DNA from 3 places in the Bradyrhizobium sp. UFLA05-125 genome. Region 3 is predicted to be linked to each of the others. Evidence: predicted binding sites of a transcription regulator. Region 3 holds the regulator's gene; each other region holds the start of a gene.
What was found. Region 3 encodes LexA, which represses DNA repair genes until DNA is damaged. Its sites were predicted from a motif close to TGTTCNNNNTGTGTTCNG; they were not measured.
Positions count from the first base shown of each region.

Region 1: SO156_RS13950 (helicase-related protein) is a predicted target of LexA. The motif match lies at 2,457-2,474, and genes of this name have one in related genera.
Region 2: SO156_RS14775 (single-stranded DNA-binding protein) is a predicted target of LexA. The motif match lies at 4,793-4,810, and genes of this name have one in related genera.

Region 1 is NZ_JBANBJ010000011.1:140,412-147,957, reverse strand. Features, by position in the region: gene SO156_RS13965 (UvrD-helicase domain-containing protein) at 1-99, shown strand, start outside; gene rpmB (50S ribosomal protein L28) at 216-524, opposite strand; gene SO156_RS13955 (DUF3108 domain-containing protein) at 1,079-1,879, shown strand; gene SO156_RS13950 (helicase-related protein) at 2,751-6,146, shown strand; partial or broken gene SO156_RS13945 (RNA-binding S4 domain-containing protein) at 6,219-6,485, shown strand; gene fdxA (ferredoxin FdxA) at 6,623-6,961, shown strand; gene SO156_RS13935 (CarD family transcriptional regulator) at 7,307-7,546, shown strand, end outside.
Region 2 is NZ_JBANBJ010000013.1:7,299-14,844, forward strand. Features, by position in the region: gene SO156_RS14760 (potassium transporter Kup) at 1-485, shown strand, start outside; gene gyrA (DNA gyrase subunit A) at 588-3,326, opposite strand; gene SO156_RS14770 (DUF2306 domain-containing protein) at 3,495-3,893, opposite strand; gene SO156_RS14775 (single-stranded DNA-binding protein) at 4,145-4,636, opposite strand; gene SO156_RS14780 (outer membrane protein) at 5,083-5,853, shown strand; gene SO156_RS14785 (outer membrane protein) at 6,097-6,759, shown strand; gene uvrA (excinuclease ABC subunit UvrA) at 7,013-7,546, shown strand, end outside.
Region 3 is NZ_JBANBJ010000013.1:134,479-142,024, forward strand. Features, by position in the region: gene SO156_RS15360 (alpha-hydroxy acid oxidase) at 1-733, shown strand, start outside; gene SO156_RS15365 (HAD-IA family hydrolase) at 743-1,372, shown strand; gene SO156_RS15370 (hypothetical protein) at 1,542-1,745, shown strand; gene SO156_RS15375 (hypothetical protein) at 1,847-2,023, opposite strand; gene SO156_RS15380 (molybdopterin molybdotransferase MoeA) at 2,250-3,461, shown strand; gene lexA (transcriptional repressor LexA) at 3,637-4,335, shown strand; gene SO156_RS15390 (hypothetical protein) at 4,504-4,710, shown strand; gene SO156_RS15395 (hypothetical protein) at 4,925-5,362, shown strand; gene SO156_RS15400 (ComEC/Rec2 family competence protein) at 5,371-7,546, opposite strand, start outside.

The sequences.
Region 1 (7,546 bases), on a different contig from region 3:
ACCCGTGCGCGCAATTTGTTCGTACTGGCGATCCCGGAAAGTTCTCTTGCCGAACTTGAAGCTGAGTTAATCGAACTTGGCTTCAAGAAGCCAGGATGATGACCGCCCAAGCAAAAACGGCCGGGTCTTTCGACCCGGCCGTCACTCAAACTCAACGCTCTAAAGCTACGCCACGCGACGCTTACGCGTGCCCCCGGCCCAGCTCGTAAGAATTCTTAGCTCGCCTTCTTCTCGGGCACAGCGCCGCCGACCTTCTTCTGGATCTGGCGCTTCAATTCCAGCGCGCGCGGCGAGAGCGCGTCAGCGTTGGCCTTGATGAGGTAGGCATCGAGGCCGCCATTGTGGTCGACGCTCTTCAGCGCATTGGTGGAGACGCGCAGGCGCACGTTGCGCTCGAGGGCTTCGCTGATGAAGGTCACGTTGACGAGGTTCGGCAGGAAGCGGCGCTTGGTCTTGATGTTGGAGTGGCTGACCTTGTGGCCGGTGAGGGGGCCCTTGGCCGTCAGTTCGCAGCGGCGAGACATGTCAAAAATCCTTATCCTTTCCCCCAGCGATTTGCGGCGGCCATTCGGGGCGCCACGGGGGTTGCAAATTCTCTGTCCTTGCAGGGAGCGGGCGGACGTATAGGGGGGAAGGGGCGGGTAGTCAAGGATTTGGCGCGCTTTCAGCCCACCCACCGGTGCCATCGCCCGGCTTGACCGGGCGATCCAGTACGCCGAGGCGCCTGTGATTGAACCGAGGGGCCGCGGCGTACTGGATGCCCCGGTCGAGCCGGGGCATGACAGCGGAGCGGGACGGGGGAACGGCGGAACAAGGGGCAGGAGAGGTTTCCGAGTACGCACTGCCCACTCACGAAAACGGCAATGATTGAAATGCCTTACCATCACATAAAGGGCGTAATCGGGGCGGAAAGAGAGGCCGGTTCCAGGCGGCCGGGCGCTGATTGCCCGACCCCGACATTGTTTGCCGCCGGTTTTGGCTTAAGTACAGGGCTAGCGGTATCATCGGATTGCAGCTGAACGTGATCATGCCTCTGTCTTTCTCGCCCCGGCCGCGTGCCCGCGGCTGGCTGGCGCTGATGGCCCTTTGCGGCCTCGGCTGGGATGTGGCGCCGGCGGCAGCGCAAGGGCGGCTCGATGCGCAGTATGAGGCGACGCTGTCAGGCATTCCGGTCGGCCGCGGCGCCTGGACCATCGACATCCAGGAAGACGTATTTTCGGCTGCCGCGTCCGGCGGCACCATCGGCCTCCTGAAATCCTTCACCGGCGGGTCCGGCACTGGCGCCAGCCAGGGGCGCGTCGTCAATGGCGCGCTGGTTGCGACCGGCTACCAGGCCTCCACCACCACCTCGAAGAAGACCGAGGACATCCACATCGTCCTCGACAAGGGCAATGTGAAAGAGTTCGGCATCGCGCCGGAGCCGCCGGTCGACCCTGATCGCATCGTCGTCACCGAGGCGCATCGCCGCGGCGTCTGGGATCCGATGACGGCTTCGCTCTTGCGCGTGCCCGGCGCCGGCGAGCCAGTGTCGCCGGAGGCCTGCCACACCGGCGCCCCCGTGTTCGACGGCCGCATGCGCTACGACCTGAGGCTCGATTTCAAGCGCATGGAGAGCGTGAAGGCGGAGAAGGGCTATCGCGGCCCGGTCGTGGTCTGCGCGCTCTATTTCGTGCCCGTCGCCGGCTACATCCCCGATCGTCCGGTCATCAAATACCTCGCCGCCCAGCGCAACATCGAGATTGCGTTTGCGCCGGTGGCCGGCACCCGCATCCTGGTGCCGTTCTGGGTGAAGATCCCGACCCCCTTGGGCCCGGCCATGCTGGAAGCCACCAGCTTCATCACCGTCCCCCAGCCGCCCAAGGTCGCGAAGACGCAATAGGGCGGGCCGTCGTCCCGTAGCCCGGATGAAGCGAAGCGAAATCCGGGGTCGTGCCGCCCCGAGGGTCCCCCGTATTCCGCTCCGCTCCATACGGGCTACGCGTTGACGATGGTGGACCCACTACAAATGGTGGAAAGCGCGGCCCCGCTTGTCTATCCCTACTGTGCATGGGGTTGTTTTCGCCGAAATGAGCGAGGCGTGTGTGACGCCGCTTTCACCCTCCCCTGGAGGGGTCCGAGACGAGCGTAGCTCGCTCGTGGGTCGATCGCGCGTCGCGCGAGCGGGGTGGGGTGAAAGTCTCTCCACCTCAACAGTGCCTGCGTGGAGAGATCACCCCACCCCGGCGCTTCGCGCCGACCCTGCCCCTCCAGGGGAGGGTTGGGCCACATGAATCCATTTGACTCTCAGTCGATTCTGATTCGACTCCCTCCCGTCCCCAACATTAAGGAACTCGCCCCGAAAACGCCGCTTGTGCCGACGGCCAAAACTCCATCTAGTGCACCCGAAATCGACTTGGCACGAGATGCTGCGTGAACGAATCCGGAAGCAAAGGGGAGTCAGCGATTCGGCCGCGATTCGTTCCGGAGTCGTTCCGAAGCTTAAGCGTGGGCGAGAAAGCGTTGCAAAATGAGACAGTTGCGGGGGAGGCGGGGAGTCTCTCCACTCACTCCGTCGTCATCGCCCGGCTTGACCGGGCGATCCAGTACTCCGAGACGCCTGTGATTGAACCGAGAAGCCGCGGCGTACTGGATGCCCCGGTCAAGCCGGGGCATGACAGCGGAGCAAGCGATGACAACGGTATGTGTGGCGCGCACTTCGCCACCAATCGCCACTGACAAACCGCCCAATCACGACTAGCTAATCCCCCAGAATGGCCTTTCCTCCCTCCTCCTTCGCTTCCGAGCGCGCGCCTGGCGCGGGCGTCACTGCGGTGCTCGGGCCGACCAATACCGGCAAGACCCATCTCGCCATCGAGCGGATGCTCGCGCATTCCTCCGGCATGATCGGGCTGCCGCTGCGGCTGCTCGCGCGCGAGGTCTATAACAAGATCGCCGATCGCGCCGGCGTAGAGAGCGTCGCGCTCGTCACCGGCGAGGAAAAGATCAAGCCGAGGAATCCGCGCTACTGGGTCTCGACCGTCGAGGCCATGCCGCGCGATCTCGATGTGTCCTTCCTTGCGGTGGACGAAGTGCAGATCGCCGCCGATCTCGAGCGCGGCCACGTCTTCACCGATCGCATCCTCAACCGTCGCGGCCGCGACGAGACGCTGCTGCTGGGTGCAGCCACCATGCGCCCGATCATCGAGCGCCTCTTGCCCGGCGCCTCCATGATCACGCGTCCCAGGCTTTCCAGCCTTGAATTTGCCGGCGATCGCAAGATCACGCGCCAGCCGCGGCGCACCGCGATCGTCGCGTTCTCGGCCGACGAAGTCTACGCGATCGCCGAGCTGATCCGCCGCCAGCATGGCGGCGCTGCCGTGGTGCTCGGCTCGCTCTCGCCGCGCACGCGCAATGCGCAAGTGGCGATGTTCCAGAACGGCGACGTCGATTACCTCGTTGCCACCGACGCGATCGGCATGGGCCTCAATCTCGACGTCGACCACGTCGCGTTTGCTTCCGACCGCAAGTTCGACGGCTATCAGTTCCGCCGCCTGACGCCGGCCGAGTTCGCGCAGATCGCGGGCCGCGCGGGCCGTGCCACGCGCAACGGTACATTCGGAACAACGGGCCGCTGCGCGCCGTTCGAGCCCGAGCTCGTCAACGCGCTCCAGAACCACACCTTCGATGCGGTGAAGGTGCTGCAATGGCGCAACTCGAAGCTCGATTTCTCCTCGCTCGGCGCGCTGCAGGTCTCGCTCAATCTGGCCCCCGGCCATGAGGCACTGACGCGCGCGCCGATTGCCGAGGACATGCGCGTGCTCGATCACGCCGCCCGCGACGGCGAGGTCCGCGACAAGGCGCACGGCAAGGCGGCGGTGGAACGGCTGTGGGAGGCCTGCCAGGTCCCCGATTACCGAAAACTCTCGCCGGCGGCCCATGCCGAGCTCGTCACCACGCTCTACGGCTTCCTGATCGACAAGGGCTGCATCCCCGATTCCTGGTTCGCCGCCCAGGTCGACCAGTCCGACCGCATCGACGGCGACATCGACACGCTGTCGGGCCGGATCGCGCAGATCCGCACCTGGACCTTCGTCGCCAACCGCCCGGACTGGCTGAAAGACCCCGAACGCTGGCAGGGGGTGACGCGGGAGGTCGAAAATAAATTGTCAGATGCGCTCCATGAACGGCTTACAGAGCGTTTCGTTGATCGTCGTACCAGTGTATTGATGCGCCGCCTGCGGGAGAACACGAGCTTGAATACTGAAATCGGCAAGACCGGCGAAGTCATCGTCGAAGGCCACGTCATCGGCCGCCTCGATGGGTTCACCTTTGCACCGGATGCTGCGGAAGCAGGATCTGATGCGAAAGCCTTGCAGGCTGCGGCGCAGGCGGTGCTCGCCGGCGAGATCAATGCACGTGCCGAGAAGCTCTCCGCTGCGCCCGACGAGCAATTCGTGCTGACCTCGGAAGGCACCATCCGCTGGACCGGCGATGCGGTCGCGCGCCTCGTCGCCGCAGAGGAAGCGCTGCATCCGCGATTGCGCATCATTTCCGATGAGCGTCTCACCGGGCCCCCGCGAGAAAAAGTGCAGGCGCGGCTCGAGCTTTGGCTCAAGACGCATATCGAAAAGCTGCTCGGGCCGATGTTCGAGCTGTCGAAGGCCGAGGACGTCACCGGCATCGCCCGCGGCATCGCCTATCAGCTCGTCGAGGCGCTCGGCGTTCTGGAGCGGCCGAAGATCGCCAATGAGCTGAAGGATCTCGACCAGCCCTCGCGCGCGACGCTGCGCAAATACGGCGTGCGGTTCGGCGCCTATCACCTCTATTTCCCGCAGCTCTTGAAGCCCGCCGGGCGTGCGCTCGCCGCGCTGCTCTGGGCGCTCAAGCACGACAATGTCGATCTGTCGGCGCTGTCGGGCGCACAGCATCTGGCAAGCTCGGGCCGCACCTCGTTCCCCACCGACAAAGCGTTGCCGCGCGATGCCTATCGCGTGCTCGGCTACAAGCAGTGCGGCGAACGCGCGGTGCGCGTCGATATCCTGGAGCGCCTTGCCGATCTGATCCGCCCGGCGCTGGCCTGGCGCGAGACTTCGCCCGGCGAAAAGCCCGCCGGCGCGTTCGACGGCCGCAGCTTCGTCGTGACGCAGGCGATGACCTCGCTCACGGGCTCGGCTGGCGAGGATTTCGCCTCCGTGCTGCGCGCGCTTGGCTATCGCATGGAGAAGCGCCCGCCGCTGCCGCCGAAGCCGGCTGTTGCCGAGACGGTCGTGCCTGAGGCAGCGCCTGTCGAAGGCAGCGCCGAAACGTCGAGCGAGGCTGCAGCGGAAGCCGTTGCCGAACTGTCGGCGGATGACGCGGTGCCTGCCATTGAGGCAGCGGCCGAGCCGGTTACCGTCGAGGACGCTCCGGGCATGGAGCAGCATGACGAAGAGCCTCATGCCGAGCCCACGCTCGACGCTACGCCCGATGCGCCGGTAACGCCGGAGGATGCGCCCGGCATCGCGCCGCCGGCTGATGAAGCTGCAACCGTCGAAGCCGCCACCGAGGCTGCGCCGGCCGATGTTGCCGCCGCCGTGGAAGCCGCCGCATCTTCCGATGCTGCCGCGCCTGCGGAAGCTGCGGCAGAAGCCGCCCCCGCCGAGCCGCAGCTCGTCGAGGTCTGGCGTCCCGGCGGCCGCCACGAGGACCGCAAGCCGCGCCACGAGCGGCACCGCCCGCGCCATCACCACCAGCCGCGTCCGCAGGAAGGCGCCCAGGCAGCCCCCGCAGAGGGCGAAGCCGCAGCCACTGATGCCGCGAAGCCTGGCGAGCGCCATCGTCACGGTGGCGGTCGCAAGGAGTTTCGCAAGGGACGCGAAGAGGGCCAGGGTGGCGGCCAAAGCGGCGAGCGTCGTGAGCCGCGTGATGACAAGGGCCGCCGCTTCGAGGGCCAGGAACGTAAGGACCGCGACAAGGATCGCGATCGGGGCAAGGGCAAGTTCGGCGAGCGCGACGGCGGCCGTGGCCGCGACAAGGGCCGCGATCGTCGCGACCGCGAATCCGGTCCGTCGCATCGCCCCTATGCCTCCAGCGCTTCCCCGCGCGAACGCGATCGGCCCATCGATCCGAACTCGCCCTTCGCAAAGCTCGCCGCGCTGAAAGAGCAGCTCGCCGGCCGCAAGGAGTAGCGCAGCGTTTTCGAGCGAAGTGCGGAGCGGTTCGCGTGAAGAAAACGCGTCAAAAGGAATAGCGCCACGACCGAGCGCCAGCGACTCGACAAATGGCTGTGGCACGCGCGCGTGGTGAAGGCGCGCACTTCTGCGGCCGAGCTCGTCGAAAGCGGCCATGTCCGCGTCAACGGCATGCGCGAGACCTCGCCCGGACACGCGATCAAGATCGGCGACGTCCTGACCATCGCGCTCGATCGCACCGTGCGGGTCATGAAGGTGATCGCGTTCAACGAGCGGCGCGGCGATGCAAACTCCGCGCGTGTGCTGTATGAGGAGTTGAACGAGCGCAAAGCGTAATTAATTGCGTCTCACGTTCACTTCTTGGCCGAAGACTTGCGAAAACCGGTCATGATCGGCCGTTCCCGACCTTGCGGCGTGGGTGTTTACGCGCTACGCAAGCCGCGAATTTGAGAGAGCTTTTCGGAGCGTTGTGGATGACTTACGTCGTCACTGAAAACTGCATCAAGTGCAAGTACACCGACTGCGTCGAGGTCTGCCCAGTAGATTGCTTCTACGAGGGCGAGAACATGCTGGTCATCCATCCTGACGAATGCATCGATTGCGGCGTGTGCGAGCCGGAATGCCCGGCGGACGCCATCAAGCCGGATACGGAACCGGGCCTCGAAAAGTGGCTGGAAGTGAACGCCGAATACGCCAAGAGCTGGCCGAACATCACCCAGAAGAAAGATTCGCCGGAGGATGCGAAGGAATTCGACGGCAAGGAAGGCAAGTTTGAGAAATATTTTTCTCAAAACCCCGGTTCTGGAGACTAACTCGGATCAAACTTAACCCTAATACCTTAGTCAGCGCCATAAACAGGTCAAAAAACCCCTAAATCATTGATTTTTGCGGGAAATGTGCTATATTGGGCACATTAGCCGAACCCCGTCAGCCCCGTTGGCCCCTCTGGGTTCCCGTGAAACCTCATGACGAACAGGGGCGTGGCAGTTTTCCGCGCGCAGGCTGTGTCACAGAAAACGCGTAAAAAGAGTACTTCTGCTAAGGCGTCCCATAAGGATGCCAAAAAAGTCGCCACGGCCAGCCGTAGCGCATCCGCATCCAAGGGTCGTGCCGCGACTAAGCACACGGCTGCAAAGTCCTCGAAGAAAAGAAGCGCAATGCCTCACAAGACTGCCAAGCCGGCCGCGAAAGCGACCGTTTCCAAGCCTGCGGCTGCCAAGGCTGCGGTCAAGCCTGCCGTGAAAGCGCCTGTTGCCGCCGCGCCCAAGGCACCCGTCGCTTCCAAGACCCCCGTCGCTGCCGCCAAGCCCGCTGTGAAGCCGGCCGCCGCTGCGCCGAAGGTCGAGGAAAAGAAGGTCGTGACCCAGCGCCAGGGCTTCAAGGCCAATGAATTCGTC
Region 2 (7,546 bases), 130 kb from region 3:
CGGTCAACAAATGCCGCGCCCGCCTGCCCGGCACCGCCGTCTATCTCGCTTCGGCGCCGAGAGGCGTGCCGCTCGCCCTGACCCAGTTCGTCAAGCACAACCGCGTCCTGCACGAACGGGTACTGCTCGTGACAGTCCTGATCGAGGAAATCCCGCACGTGCCCGACGAGGAGCGCACCGAGGTGATCGAGATCATTCCGGCGATCACGCGCGTGGTCCTGCATTATGGCTTCATGCAGAACCCGACCATCTATGAGGGGCTGAAGCTCGCCTGCCGGCAGGGCAAGCTGCCCGGCATCGATCTCTCCGACATCACCTATTACGTCGGCCGAGAGACCATCATCCCGAGCGAGGACATTCCGGGCATGTGGGTCTGGCGAGAATCGCTGTTTGCCTTCCTGCAACGCAACGCCGAACGTTCCGCGGCATTCTTCGGCGTGCCGACCGGGCAGGTGGTGGAGTTCGGCACGGAGCTGGAGATCTAGCGAGGCCTTAGCCCGGATGGAGCGAAGCGACATCCGGGTCCTTGCTTACCATCACGAAGATCCCGGGTTTCGCTCTCGCTCGACCCGGGCTACGCGACCGGCCTACTCGCCGTTCCCGCTCTCGCCGTTGCCGTTCTCGGCCTCTTCGGTGATGTGCTCGACCGAGACCACGTGCTCGTCGTCGGCGGTGTCGAACACGATCACGCCCTGCGTCGAACGCCCGGCGATGCGGATGCCTTCGACCGGGCAGCGGATCAGCTGGCCCTTGTCGGTCACCAGCATGATCTGGTCGGCCTCTTCCACCGGGAAAGACGCCACCAGATTGCCGTTGCGGTTGTTGACGCTCATCGCGACGATGCCTTTGCCGCCGCGGCCGGTGGTACGGTACTCGTAGGACGAGGTTCGCTTGCCATAGCCGTTGACGGAGACGGTCAGCACCACCTGCTCGGCCGCCGACATTTCGACATAACGCTCCTGCGAGAGCTCGCTCGCGCCCGACGTCTCCTCGGTTTCGGCCTCTGCGGCCTCATCAGTCGCGCCTTCGCCTGCGACCGCGCGGCGCATCTTCAGGTAGGCCGAACGCTCGTCCGAGGTCGTCTCGACATGGCGCAGGATCGCCAGCGAGATCACCTTGTCGGCCTTCGCGAGCGCGATGCCGCGCACGCCCATCGAGGTACGCCCGGTGAACACGCGCACGTCGGTGACGGGGAAGCGGATGCATTGGCCGCCGGCGCCGGTCAGCAGAACGTCGTCACGCTCGGTGCAGATCTGCACGTCGACAATTGATTCATTGTCGTCGAGCTTCATCGCGATGATGCCGGAGCGGCGGACGTCGACGAAGTCGGACAGCTTGTTGCGCCGGACATTGCCGCCGGTGGTCGCGAACATCACGTCGAGCTGGCCCCAGGTCGACTCATCCTCCGGCAGCGGCATGATGGTGGTGATGCGCTCGCCCTGCTCCAGCGGCAGGATGTTGATCAGCGCCTTGCCGCGCGCATTCGGCGCCGCCATCGGCAGGCGCCAGACCTTCTCCTTGTAGACCTGGCCGCGGGACGAGAAGAACAGCACCGGCGTGTGTGTGGAGGCCACGAACAGGCGCGACACAAAATCCTCGTCGCGGGTCTGCATGCCGGCGCGGCCCTTGCCGCCGCGGCGCTGCGCGCGGTAGGCCGACAGCGGCACGCGCTTGACGTAGCCGGCATGGGAGACCGTGACGACCATGTCCTCGCGCTGGATAAGGTCTTCGTCCTCGACCTCGCCTTCCTGCTCCATGATCACGGTGCGGCGCGGCGTCGCGAATTCCGCCTTCACCTCGGCGAGCTCGGTCTTGACGATGTCGAGGATACGGGCGCGCGAACGCAGGATGTCGAGATAGTCGCCAATCTCGCCGGCGAGTTTGGACAGCTCGTCGCCGATCTCGTCGCGGCCGAGCGCCGTGAGGCGCGCGAGGCGCAATTCCAGGATGGCCCTGGCCTGCTCCAGCGACAGACGGATGGTGCCGTCCGCGTTGATGCGGTGGCGGGGATCATCGATCAGCGTGATGATGTCCTCGACGTCACGCGCCGGCCAGTCGCGCGTCATCAGGGTATCGCGCGCGACGGCCGGCGTGGGCGAAGTCCGGATCACGCGAATGATCTCGTCGATATTGGCGACGGCGATCGCAAGACCAACCTGCTCATGGGCTCGTTCGCGCGCCTTGCGCAGCTTGTACTTGGTGCGGCGGGTGACGACCTGCTCGCGGAAGCCGACGAAGATCGTCAGCATGTCCTTCAGGTTCATCGTCTGCGGACGGCCCGAGTCGAGCGCGACGCTGTTGACCCCGAAGCTCGTCTGCAAGGGCGTGAACTTGTAGAGCTGGTTCAGAACCACGTCGGGCATGGCGTCGCGCTTGAGCTCGACGACGACGCGATAGCCATCGCGGTCGGACTCGTCGCGCAGGTCGGAAATGCCCTCGATCTTCTTTTCCTTGTAGAGCTCGGCGATGCGCTCGACCATCGTCGCCTTGTTCACCTGATACGGGATCTCGGTGATGACGATCGCCTCGCGTTCCTTGCGAATGGTCTCGAATTCGACCTTGCCGCGCATCACGATCGAGCCGCGGCCGAGATGGTAGGCGCTGCGGATGCCCTGGCGCCCCAGGATGATGCCGCCGGTCGGGAAATCCGGACCTGGGATAATGTGGTTCAGTTCGTCGATGGTGAGCGAAGGATTGTCGATCAACGCCAGGCAAGCGTCGATCACCTCGCCCAGATTGTGCGGCGGGATGTTGGTGGCCATGCCGACGGCGATGCCGCCGGCGCCGTTGACCAGCAGGTTCGGGAACCGCGCCGGCAGGACCACCGGCTCCTTGGTCGAGCCGTCATAATTGTCCTGGAAGTCGACCGTCTCGCTCTCGATGTCCTCGAGCAGTTTGAGCGCGATCTTGGTCAGGCGCGACTCGGTGTAGCGCATCGCCGCCGGCGGATCGCCGTCGACCGAGCCGAAATTGCCCTGCCCGTCCACGAGCAGTTCGCGCATCGAGAAGGGCTGCGCCATGCGCACCAGCGCGTCATAGATCGCCTGGTCGCCATGCGGGTGGTATTGGCCCATGACGTCGCCGACGATGCCGGCGGACTTCTTGTGCTTCTTGTCGGGTGTATAGCCCTCCTCGTTCATCGAGAAGAGGATGCGCCGGTGCACCGGCTTCAAGCCATCGCGCGCATCGGGGAGCGCGCGCGCCACGATCACGCTCATGGCGTAATCGAGGTACGACTTCTTCATCTCGTCGAGGATCGAGATCGGGCGAATATCCGAAGGATGCTCCGGCTTGTCGCCGGGCGTGTCGTTGTCGTCGTCAGCCAAGGGGGAATCCGGTGAATTTCTGTCCGGGAATCATATAGCGCATCGAGGGTCTGATAACCACCCTCGCGCACTCCCGGGAGGCGCTTTTTCCGCTTATTTTTCCAACGACTTACGGCTTCCGCGAAGTATCGCCGGGAGCACCCGGAAAGGGCCCTATGGAACCCTGTTTTACGAGCCGAAAATCACGTGATGCATGATGCGTCCCGGCAGCAGCGTGAACAGCCCCGCGACCACCAGCGCGCCGATGAACATGAAGATCATGATGCGCCGGTGATCGGCGACACGATGGGTATGCGCCCGCCATACCGCGAGCGGCAGCATCACGAGCGTGAAGATCGACAGCAGATGAATCGGACTGAACGGCCCTACCAGCCGGATCTGGTGGATCCAGAACGATGACGCTGCCACGATAGCCATCAGCGCCACCCAGATCCAGCCGACGGTCCGGTGCGGCAGCGTGCCCTTGGGAGCCGCGAACTGGACGACGCCGAGCACGAAGGCGGTCATCGCCGCAAAGGCGTGGAGCGGAATGGCTGGAGCGGCGTCAAGCAGCGGGGCGAGGGTCATGACTGAGGCGTCCTGGCGATGGCGCCTGGGAGGCCGGCGCAAGCAATGTAAATAGCATTAACATCAAGTGAATACCATTCACATCGCGCGAACACCAGATCCTCAGGCACAACATCAATCCGGCCAGTAAACACCAGCCTGATCAGCCAATTGGTAAGAGATGATGACCCTTTGTGCGAAGGCGCCGAACCAGTCCCTTAGAACGGCAAGTCCCCTTAGAACGGTAAGTCCCCTTAAAACGGCAAGTCCGCTCAGAACGGGATGTCGTCGTCCATGTCGCTGTTGCGGCCACCGCCGGCGGCGACCGCGCGGCGCGGCGCGCTGCTCACGGGGCCAGAGGAGCCGAAGTCGCCGCCCGGCTCCTCGCCGAAGCTGCCGCCTCCCCCGCCACCACGGCCGTCGAGCATCGTGAGGTTGGAGTTGAAGCCCTGGAGCACAACCTCGGTCGAGTATTTTTCGGCGCCGCTCTGGTCGGTCCATTTGCGGGTCTGCAGCGCGCCTTCGACGTAAACTTTGGCGCCCTTCTTCAGGTACTGCTCCGCGACCTTCGCGAGCCCCTCGTTGAAGATCACGACGCGGTGCCACTCGGTCTTTTCCTTGCGCTCGCCGGTTGCCTTGTCGCGCCAGGTCTCCGACGTCGCGACGCTCAGATTGGCGATCGCCCGCCCGTCCTGGGTGCGGCGGATTTCCGGATCCTTGCCGAGGTTGCCGACCAGAATGACCTTGTTGATGCTTCCCGCCATCGCCGCTCTCCACTCCAAACTGCGAAATTGTTCGAAAAAGCCGGAGCCGTGCCAAAACCGCTCGCTGCCGCTTGCTGAGGGACCCTATACGCTCGCGCGCATCGTCGAGCCCGCGATCCCGCAGGTTATCCCCACATATAGCACCGGCTTCGCCAATGTTCCAGCTTTGTTCTTGCGCAAGCGGTGACGGAATACGGCGGCAACATCAGGTTGCACGCCTTGCAAATTATCGGAACCGCATGGAACTTTTTTGGGTTCCCGCGCACAGGAATACGACTTAACATTCATTAACTTAGGAACCGCTCACTTCACGCGCGACTGTTGCTTTTTGGAGACGGACTCTACCCCCAAATCAGACTAGGCTCGCCGCAACATCAATTCATTGGGCGTCGCGCCTGATTGACCGCTTCGGGAACGAAGGAAGCGGCACAGCCGGAGAGACAGAAATGAAGAAGATTGTGGTGGGGGTTGTTGGTGCGGTTGCGCTGAGCCTGTCGGCTCCGGCGAGCGCAGCGGATCTCGCGGCACGCCCATACGTGAAGGCTCCGCCCCCGGCGATCGCCGCAATTTACGACTGGAGCGGCTTCTACATCGGCATCAACGGCGGCGGCGGTTCGTCCCACAAATGCTGGGACTTCGTCGACAGCACCGGCTTCGTGACTGGCGTTCCCGGCAGTCTCGTGGGTGAAGGCTGCCACAATGCAACCGGCGGCACGGTCGGTGGTCAGATCGGCTACCGCTGGCAGACCGGCCAGTGGGTGTTCGGCTTCGAAGGCCAGGGCAACTGGGCCGACTTCCGGGGCGATAACACCAGCTCCGTCTTCCCGACCGACCGCAACCGTTCGCGCATCGACGCATTCGGCCTGATCACCGGCCAAATCGGCTACGCCTGGAACAACGTGCTGTTCTACGTGAAGGGCGGCGGTGCAGTTGTCGGCGACAAGTATGACGTCTTCGACATACCGAGCGGCGCGCAGCTGGCCTCGGCCAACGAGACCCGTTGGGGTGGCACGGTGGGCGCCGGCCTGGAATTTGGCTTTGCGCCGAACTGGTCGGTTGGTGTCGAATACGACCACATCTTCCTGGGCCACCGCACCATTGGCTTCACGGCGCCCGGCGGCGTGTCATTCGGCAGCGACCGAATCGACCAGGACGTCGATATGGGCCTCGTCCGCCTGAACTACCGTTGGGGTGGCCCGCTGATCGCGAAGTACTGATCTTCGCCAAACCTCTTCCTGTCGAAAAGGCCGGCCTTGCGCCGGCCTTTTTTGCTGCGCGGGGTACAACTGTCGCGCGAATAGGTCAGTTATACTAACCTGTTTTGGGCCTAGTGTGGCATCCCGGACACACAATTCGCAGCTTCACTGGTGTAAGCACGACATCAGCTGGACCTGAGCGTCCGCTGCCCTTCCGCGCACGGAAGGCAAAAACAGAAACTGGGACTGGGGATTAAGTTGAAAATGAAGAAGGTTTTGTTGGCTTCGGCCAGCTTGTTCGCACTCAGCGCGTTCGCTCCGGCCGTGGCAGCCGATCTGGCGGCCCGCCCCTACACCAAGGCCCCGGTAGCCGCAGCGTCGGTCTATAACTGGACCGGCTTTTACCTCGGTGGCTTCGGCGGCTACGCTTCGGAAAACACCTCCACCGACCCGAAGATGAAGGGCGGATTCGCCGGCGGCACGGTCGGCTACAACTGGCAGGCCGGCAACATCGTGTACGGTCTCGAAGCCGATGGCGGCTGGGCTGACGTCAACGCGTCGATCACTGCGGCCGGCGTTACCGCCACCAGCCGCATCAACGCGCTCGGCACCGTGCGCGGCCGCGTCGGCTTCGCCGTCGACCAGGTGCTGTTCTACGGCACCGGCGGCTATGCCTGGATCGACAACAAGCTCAGCATGACCGCGCTCGGAGTCACGGCGTCGGAAAGCCACTTCCACTCCGGCTGGACCGTTGGTGCGGGTATCGAGGCGTTCTTTGCCCCGAACTGGTCGGTCAAGGGCGAATATCTGTTCCGCAGCCTTGGCAGCGAGGACTACTTCGGCCTGCCCTCGGGCACGATCGAACTGCACAGCGTGCAGGTCGGCGTGAACTATCACTTCGGCGGCCCGATCGTCGCGAAGTACTGATCTTCGAGATTGCTTCTCGACGGAAAGGCCGGCCTCGCGCCGGCCTTTTTGCTGCCCGTATCGGCGGCGCTACTGCCAGGTGCCGCCACCGCGCCAACAATCCGTTGACGATTCGCAACTCGCACTGGAAATCCGTTCTCGTTCTTCCTACGTTCGCAGCCTACCCAACGGCGTCCATCCCCGGTTCCGGGCGAGGCGCGCCTGAACGCCGGCGCGACCGCGCGGCGTGGGAATTTCCTTGGGGACCACTGGGATGGACGAAGTGATCAAGGCGAAGCGCCAACAACAGAACGCGGGCTCGAGCCTGCGCGCAATTACGATCCGTGGCGCGCGCGAGCACAACCTCAAGAACATCGACGTCGAGATTCCCCGCGACAAGCTCGTGGTGTTCACCGGGTTGTCCGGCTCCGGAAAGTCCTCGCTCGCCTTCGACACCATCTACGCCGAAGGCCAGCGCCGCTACGTCGAGTCGCTCTCGGCCTATGCCCGCCAGTTCCTCGAGATGATGCAGAAGCCGGACGTCGACCAGATCGACGGCCTGTCGCCCGCCATCTCGATCGAGCAGAAGACCACCTCGAAGAACCCGCGCTCCACCGTTGGCACCGTCACCGAGATCTACGACTACATGCGCCTGTTGTGGGCGCGCGTCGGCGTGCCCTATTCGCCCGCAACCGGCCTGCCGATCGAGAGCCAGACCGTCTCGCAGATGGTCGACCGGGTGCTGGCGCTGCCCGAAGGCACCCGCCTCTATCTGCTCGCGCCGGTCGTGCGCGGCCGCAAGGGCGAG
Region 3 (7,546 bases):
GACCGCGGAAGCGGCTCCCGATGCGCTACGCTTCTACCAGCTCTATGTCCGCGGCGATGACGCCTTCGTCGAGGATGTCGTCGCCCGCGCGGTGAAAAGCACCTATGCCGCGTTCTGCCTGACGGTCGACACAGCCCATTACAGCCGTCGCGAACGCGACATCGCCAAGCGCTATGTTCGCGAGAGCCGGCTGCGCGCCACCGGCGGCGACTACCAGAAGGGCCTGGAGTGGCGGACCGTGAAGCTGATCAAGGACAAGTTCGAGATCCCGCTCATCATCAAGGGCATCGCGACGGCCGAGGACGCGCAGATCGCGGTCGATCACGGCGTCGAGTGGATCTACGTCTCCAACCATGGCGGCCGCCAGCTCGATCATGGCCGCGGCGCCATGCATGTGCTGCCGGAGATCGTCGATGCCGTGAAGGGGCGCGCGAAGATCATGGTCGACGGCGGCTTCTGCCGCGGCACCGATATCGTCAAGGCGATCGCCATGGGCGCCGACCTCGTCGGCATCGGGCGCCTGCAGTGCTGGGCGCTGGCTGCAGCCGGCGAAGCCGGCATCTCGCGGATGCTGGAGCTGCTGGAAGACGAAGTACTGCGCTGTCTCGGGCTGCTGGGCGCCACTTCGTTTGCCGAAGTGAACGCATCCTGCCTGCATCCGGCGACCGCCACCAACGCACCAAGCGTGTTCAGCGCGTTTCCGCTTCTGGATATCGAGCCTTATCGTTACTGAAAGGATGCGATGACCTCCCTCCTCTGTCCCGGCAGCGCTGATGCGCTTCTGTTCGATCTCGGTCGCGTCGTGCTCGACATCGATTTCTCCAAGGCGATCGCCTGCTGGGCGGGACATGCCGGCTGCGAGCCACAAGCCATCGTCGCGCGCTATGTGCGGGACAGCGAATCCTATCGGCTGCACGAGATGGGCAAGATCAGCGACGAGGTCTATTTCGACTCGCTGCGGCGCTCGCTCGGGATCGAGATTTCCGACGCGCAGTTCCTGGAGGGGTGGAATGCGATCTTCGCGGGCGAGATGCCCGACATCTCAAACCTGTTGCCGCGCGCCGCACAGCACGTGCCGCTCTACGCCTTCTCCAACACCAACCGGCCGCATGTGGAATATTTCTCGAAGGAGTATGCTGACGTGCTCGGCCATTTCCGCGAGATGTACCTGTCCTCCAGCATCGGCCTGCGCAAACCCGATGCGGAAGCCTTCGACCATGTCGTCGCCGCGATCGGCGTGCCGGCGCAGCGAATCGTGTTCTTCGACGATCTCGCGGAAAACGTCGAAGGCGCGCGGGCCCGCGGTCTGACGGCGGTTCACGTGACGTCGCCTCGCGATGTCGGCGAGACGCTGAAGGCCCTCGGTATCTGAGAGCGCGGCCGCATTGTTGCGGTAGCTCAGTCTTTGGTTCCAGCTTCTTCCGGGAACTTTTTTAGCAAAATGTGGAACCAACTTATTCTGTGTATTTTTGCACAGAGTTCCCGGAACGGATCACCGCGTCGGGAGTCATATGCCCGTTGGGATTTTCTACAACGGACGCGTGATCGTGTTGGGCAAGGCATATTTCAACAAGCAAGCCTCGATTCTTCTCAAGTTCGCCAAATCAACGTCGAATTCGCAGCTGTCCGCAAAGCTGGTCAGCAAGGCGGCGGATCTGAAATCGCAGGGCGACCCCCTGCCCGAAATGGATCACAGCCTGAAGGCGCCCGACGTCGATCCGGACAATGAAACGGGAGCCACCTGATGCTAGCCGTGAGCCTGGTCGTCGCCGTGGTATGTTTGGCCACCATTATCCCGGTCTTCCTCGTCATTGAGACGATCGCGCGGCGGCCAAGGTAAGCGCACTCAACTGCGCTTGGATTTGGGCCGATCGAGACGCTGCCGTTGCGCGCGCATGCGGCTGGTCTTCTCCTTGAGCGCTTCGATCTCCTCATCGAGCTTTGCGCTCCGCGACTTCGGCGGCTCATCGCCGCGCAGCTTCTCGAGCGCTTTCTCAACCGACAGCTTTGAAGTCTCTGCCATCAGGGTTCTCCCGGACGTCTCCCGACGCGCCTTGCGTGCGGGCGCGCAGCAATTCTGAGCCGGAAGCGGAACGAGGCGATATTGTCCCAAAGGGCATCCTGCCGTCCTGCTGCTGGAAAGACATTTCATCTCCACCTTCGCGTTCGCGCCTTTTGCCTCGACGCCCGCACTCGGCTAGAACGCAACGCGACCTGTCCTTACGATTTGCCCAGCAGGAGTTCAGCCCGTGGCCCTGATGCCGGTTTCCGACGCGCTCGATGCGGTGCTCGCGGGCGTCGAGCCTGTCGCCGACGAGATGGTTGCGCTCGATGCGGCCTACCATCGCGTGCTGGCGCGCGACGTCGCGGCGCGGCGCACGCAGCCGCCGCAGGCGATGTCGGCGATGGATGGCTATGCGGTGCGCGCTGCCGATGCGGCAGAGGTGGGCACAGAGCTCACCGTGATCGGCGAGGTCGCAGCAGGACGACCGTTTGCGGGAACGGTCGGTGCGGGTCAGGCAGTACGGATCTTCACGGGCGGCGTAGTGCCCGATGGCGCGGACGCGGTGGTAATCCAGGAGGACACAGTCGCTGACGGCAGGCGCGTCACGGTCAAGGAGGCCGCGATCGTTGGAAGGCACATCCGTCCCGCCGGCGTCGATTTCCGCGAAGGCGACGTGCTCCTGCGAGAAGGAGCAAGGCTCACCGAACGCGACCTATCACTCGCCGCCGGCATGAACCATCCGCAGCTAGCCGTCCGTCGCCGGCCCAGGATCGCGATTCTCGCGACCGGCGACGAACTCGTGATGCCGGGCTCAACGCCGGGCGCGGGCCAGATCGTCTTTTCCAACGGCTATGCCCTGCACGCGCTGGCGCGGGCCGAGGGCGCCGAAACGGTCGATCTCGGCATTGCCGCCGATACCGTTGCGGCGACCAGCGCCGGCATCCGCCGCGCCCGCGAGAGCGGCGCCGACATCCTGATCACGACCGGCGGGGCCTCAGTCGGCGACCACGACCTGGTGAGGCCGGCGCTTCAGGCCGAAGGTTTCGAGATGGCGTTCTGGAAGATCGCGATGCGGCCGGGCAAGCCGATGATGCACGGCCGTCTCGGCGCGATGCGGGTGATCGGCCTGCCCGGCAATCCGGTCTCGTCCTATGTCTGCGGCTTCCTGTTCATGGTGCCGTTGATTCGCGCGCTTGCTGGCCGCTCTCGCGTTCATCACCGCCGCGAGCGCGCCGTGCTCGGGCGCGACGTCGGGCCCAACGACGTCCGTGAGGATTATCTGCGCGCCCGGCTCGAGGAGCGCGAGGACGGCACGCTCGTGGCCGTTCCCGTCAACCACCAGGACTCCTCACTGCTTGCGAATCTCGCTATGGCACAGGCACTTCTCGTGCGCGCGCCGTTCGCGCCGAAGGCTGAAGCAGGCACGCCTTGCGAGGTGTTGCGGCTGCCCTTGTGAGGGCGATCTGATTCACGTGTAGCGCGAACTTCGCTGCGTTCACCCAAAATTAAGTGGTTGCGGAACACATATCGAACATATAGTGTCCGTTCATGATTTGTTTCGAGCATCTAGCGGCTTCTGCTGAATCTGGCGTCTCGGAATCGAACGACATCAACCGGGGGATTTGGTCGAGATGTTAACGCGCAAACAATACGAGCTTCTGCGGTTCATCAGTGAGCGCCTCAAGGAAAGCGGCGTGCCGCCCTCCTTCGATGAGATGAAGGACGCGCTCGATCTTCGCTCGAAGTCGGGCATCCACCGGCTGATCACTGCGCTGGAAGAGCGCGGCTTCATCCGTCGCCTGCCCAACCGCGCGCGCGCCATTGAGGTCATCAAGCTGCCCGAGCTTCAGGCCGCGGGCGCCGGCCGCCGCGGCTTCACGCCGAGCGTCATCGAAGGCAATCTCGGCAAGGTGCGGGGCGTAAGCGCTCCCGTCGACGACGGCGATCGCCCCGTCGCCGTGCCCGTGATGGGACGGATCGCAGCCGGCACGCCGATCGAGGCATTGCAGACCCGCAGCCACACCATCAGCGTGCCTCCGGACATGCTCGGCTCGGGCGAGCACTACGCGCTCGAAGTGCGCGGCGATTCGATGGTCGACGCCGGCATCCTGGATGGCGACATGGCGCTGATCCAGCGCAACGAGACCGCCGACACCGGCGACATCGTGGTGGCGCTGATCGACGATGAGGAAGCGACGCTCAAGCGCTTCCGCCGTCGCGGCGCGTCAATCGCGTTGGAGCCCGCCAACACCGCCTATGAGGTGCGCATCCTGCCGCCGAACCGGGTGAAGATTCAGGGCAAGCTGATCGGGCTGTACCGGAAGTACTGATTGCCCGCCAGATTGCCGGTTATTGCGCAACGATGCGGGCGGACGGATTGTCCGCTCCGGCAAAATGGTGTTTTCGCTTCCATTGTGATTATCCCCACACCTGCGCGAAGCTAATCCTCGAGCATGGCAGGCGCGAATGCGCTGTGCACGATGCAGAGGACAAAACCCATGCGGCAGATGATTTTGAGCGCAATCTCGGCAGCCTTGATCGCGGAATCGGCATCCGCGAGCGATGCAGCGCAACACCAGCATGGCGCCCGCAAGGCAGAGCACGCGGCAACCAGCGCGCCATTCCGCAAGTCCAACAATGCGATCGCACCTGCGGCGCAGGTGAGATGGCCCTATTCGGGGTACTCCGCTCCTGCCGGCCGCTGATGGAAGCTCGCGTAAGTGAATGGCGTGAACCAAGATAGACTGGCGGCGCGAGGCTTTGTTCCTGGTGTGCCGGGAAAGATAATGTGATCGGGCGACGCGCAGACGGGCCGCAGATTTGCCCACAAAAGCGATACACTCCAAGGCTTCCAACTCTGATAGAGGCCTGCGCCTCCGGGGGGGCGCGGACCTGCTATCTCGCATGAGGAGCACTCCGATGTGTGACTACAGCCTACATGCCGTTGCGACCCGCCCCGCTCAAGTCGGCGAGACGATCGTCACGACAACCTTCCGCGGCACCTCGACGCGTGGATTTGCGTCGGAGCGTGATCTCTCGGTTGCCGTCTGCCTCCTGCCCGGCACCGAGCTCGCCTTCGCCGACAACGTCCGCTACGACAATCGCTGGATCTGGACGCGCACCGTCAATTCCCGCGTCGGCAAGTTCGGTAAGGTCGATCCGCACATTCCCGATCGTCATCATGATGCGATCGAATTCCCCGACGGCAACTACGTACTGGTGACGCAGCTCGTCGAGGGACAGCGTGCCACGGTTCTGCAATTGCCGGTAACGCAGCCGCTCGGCGAGAAGACTGAGCAGCCCGCCGTCGAGCAGCACACCACCACGACGCCTACGACACGCCTGCCGATCGGCTGACGCGTCTTTCAATTCTCGGCCTGCAGGTCGGCCTCCGACGGCGTAGCATCCTTGCTGCGTGGAGTAGCCGGCCGCGGTGCGAGGCTGAGCTCGAAATCACTATCGCCGGCCCCGGCCGGCGACCAGGGGCGGTTTGCGCCCCTTATTTTTACCGTTCGCAGCGTGAAACCGTCGCCCTCGCGCGATAGCGCGAGCGCTCCTTGCGTCTTCAGACGCTCGCGATCCACGACCATCGCCGTGCAATCGGTTGCTGCCGGCTTCGCCGTCACCACCAGCGCGGCGCGGCTGCAATCATCCGCCAGCGCATCGACACGCAGCGAGAGCGCGACCAGGCGACCATCGGCGAGCGGTGTCACGCAGCCGGCCTCGTCGCATGAGACGCCGTCGGCGAGCGACGGATCCGTCGCACTGCGCGGATCGGCATCGGCCGCAAGCCACTCCTTGAGGAGAAAATTGTCCTTGCCGGTTCGGATCAGGTGCAGTTGGCCGTCCCTGCCGCGCACCGCGACGCTGTGGCCGTCGCCTGCGATCAGGATGTCGGGCTGGCGCATATGCAGCGCCCAGCCGATCGCGAGCGCCAACACGACGACACCCGTCCAGCGCAGCGGCGTCCGCAACAGGCCCATCACGACGAGGCCGATGCTGGCGGCAATCAGCGGACCGGCGCCGAAGGCGGTGATGCGTCCGACCGCGCCCGGCAACGCCGCGACCCAGCGCGTCACGACGACCATCCAGTCGATGCCGATCCCCATCAACCACCAGAACACGCCGTCGAGCCCGAACGGCGCTGCGATCAGCCCCAAAAGTCCGGCGGGCATCACCAGCGCCGAGACCACCGGCATCGCCGCGAGATTGGCGAGCACGCCGTAGGGCGTGACGCGGTGGAAATGGAAGGCGGCATAGGGGGTCGTTGCGAGCCCCGCGATCAGCGAGGCCATCAGCAGCATGACGAGTTCGCGGCCCCCCCAGAGCGCGATGCGCGCGGTGGCGGAGTCGTCGGGCGAGGCCAACAGCTTCGGCATGCCGATCTGCACCAGCGCGACAAGACCAAGCGTTGCCGCGAACGACATCTGGAAGCTCGGGTGCACCAGGGCCTCCGGCGCAACAGCGAGCACGATCATCGCGGCAACCGCCAGCGTGCGGAAGGTGATGGCGCGGCGATCGACTATCACCGCGATCAGCACTACCGCTGTCATGAAGAAAGAGCGCTGTGTTGCGACCTCGGCGCCGGACAGCAGCAGGTAAAACGCAGCGGCCACAAGTGCTGCCGCCGCGGACCATTTCTTGATCGGATGGCCCGCCGCAAATCCCGGGATCAACGCCAGCAGCGCGCGTACCGCAAAAAACACCACGCCGGCGACGACCGCCATGTGGTAGCCGGAGATCGACAGCACGTGCCCGAGGCCGGAGATGAACATCGCGTCGTTGACGGGCTCGGTGATCGCATCGCGCCGCCCGGTAAGGAGCGCGGTGGCGATCGCACGATTGTCGCCGTCGAGCGTGGCGCGGATACGCGCGTCGATTGCATCGCGCAGGCCCTGCATGATCGCGGCATAGCGCAGCCGCAAGCCTCCGGTCTCCGGTGCCGCGGCAACCGTGATCGCCCCCATCGCAAAGCCGGACGCGCCGATGCCCTGAAAAAACATGTCGCGAGCGAAATCATAGCTGCCGGGACGCAGCGGCGCGAGCGGCGGCATCAGCCGCGCCTTGAGTTGCACGAAGCTGCCGACCTCCGGCGCTGTGCCCTTGCGCACAGACAGCCGCACGCGCTCGAGCTGGATGTCGCCGCGCGGCGCCTCCATCGTAGTCACCCGCAGCACGAAGCGGTCGGTCCGCTCGCGAATATCGCGCGTCTCGACGAAGCCGGACAGCGCCACCGAATAGAGCGGCTTGGCCAGCACTGTGTGCGCGATGCGCGCCGTCTTCCAGGTCGCCGTCGCAAAGCCTGCGGCGATCGCGGCGATCATGATGGCGGGCGCGAACAACCGGCTCCGCCGCAACAGCAGGCTACCTGCCATGAGCACCAGCGCCGTGATCGCGGCGACCAAGAGCACAGGTTCGTGGTCGGCAGCAAAATAGAGTGCAATCCCGCTCCCGAAGGCCACGGGCACCCACGGCAGCAGCCGACCGGCGCCAGCTTCCGCGCTCGCCCATCCGCGCAACGTCTCGGCCAGTGACGACCAC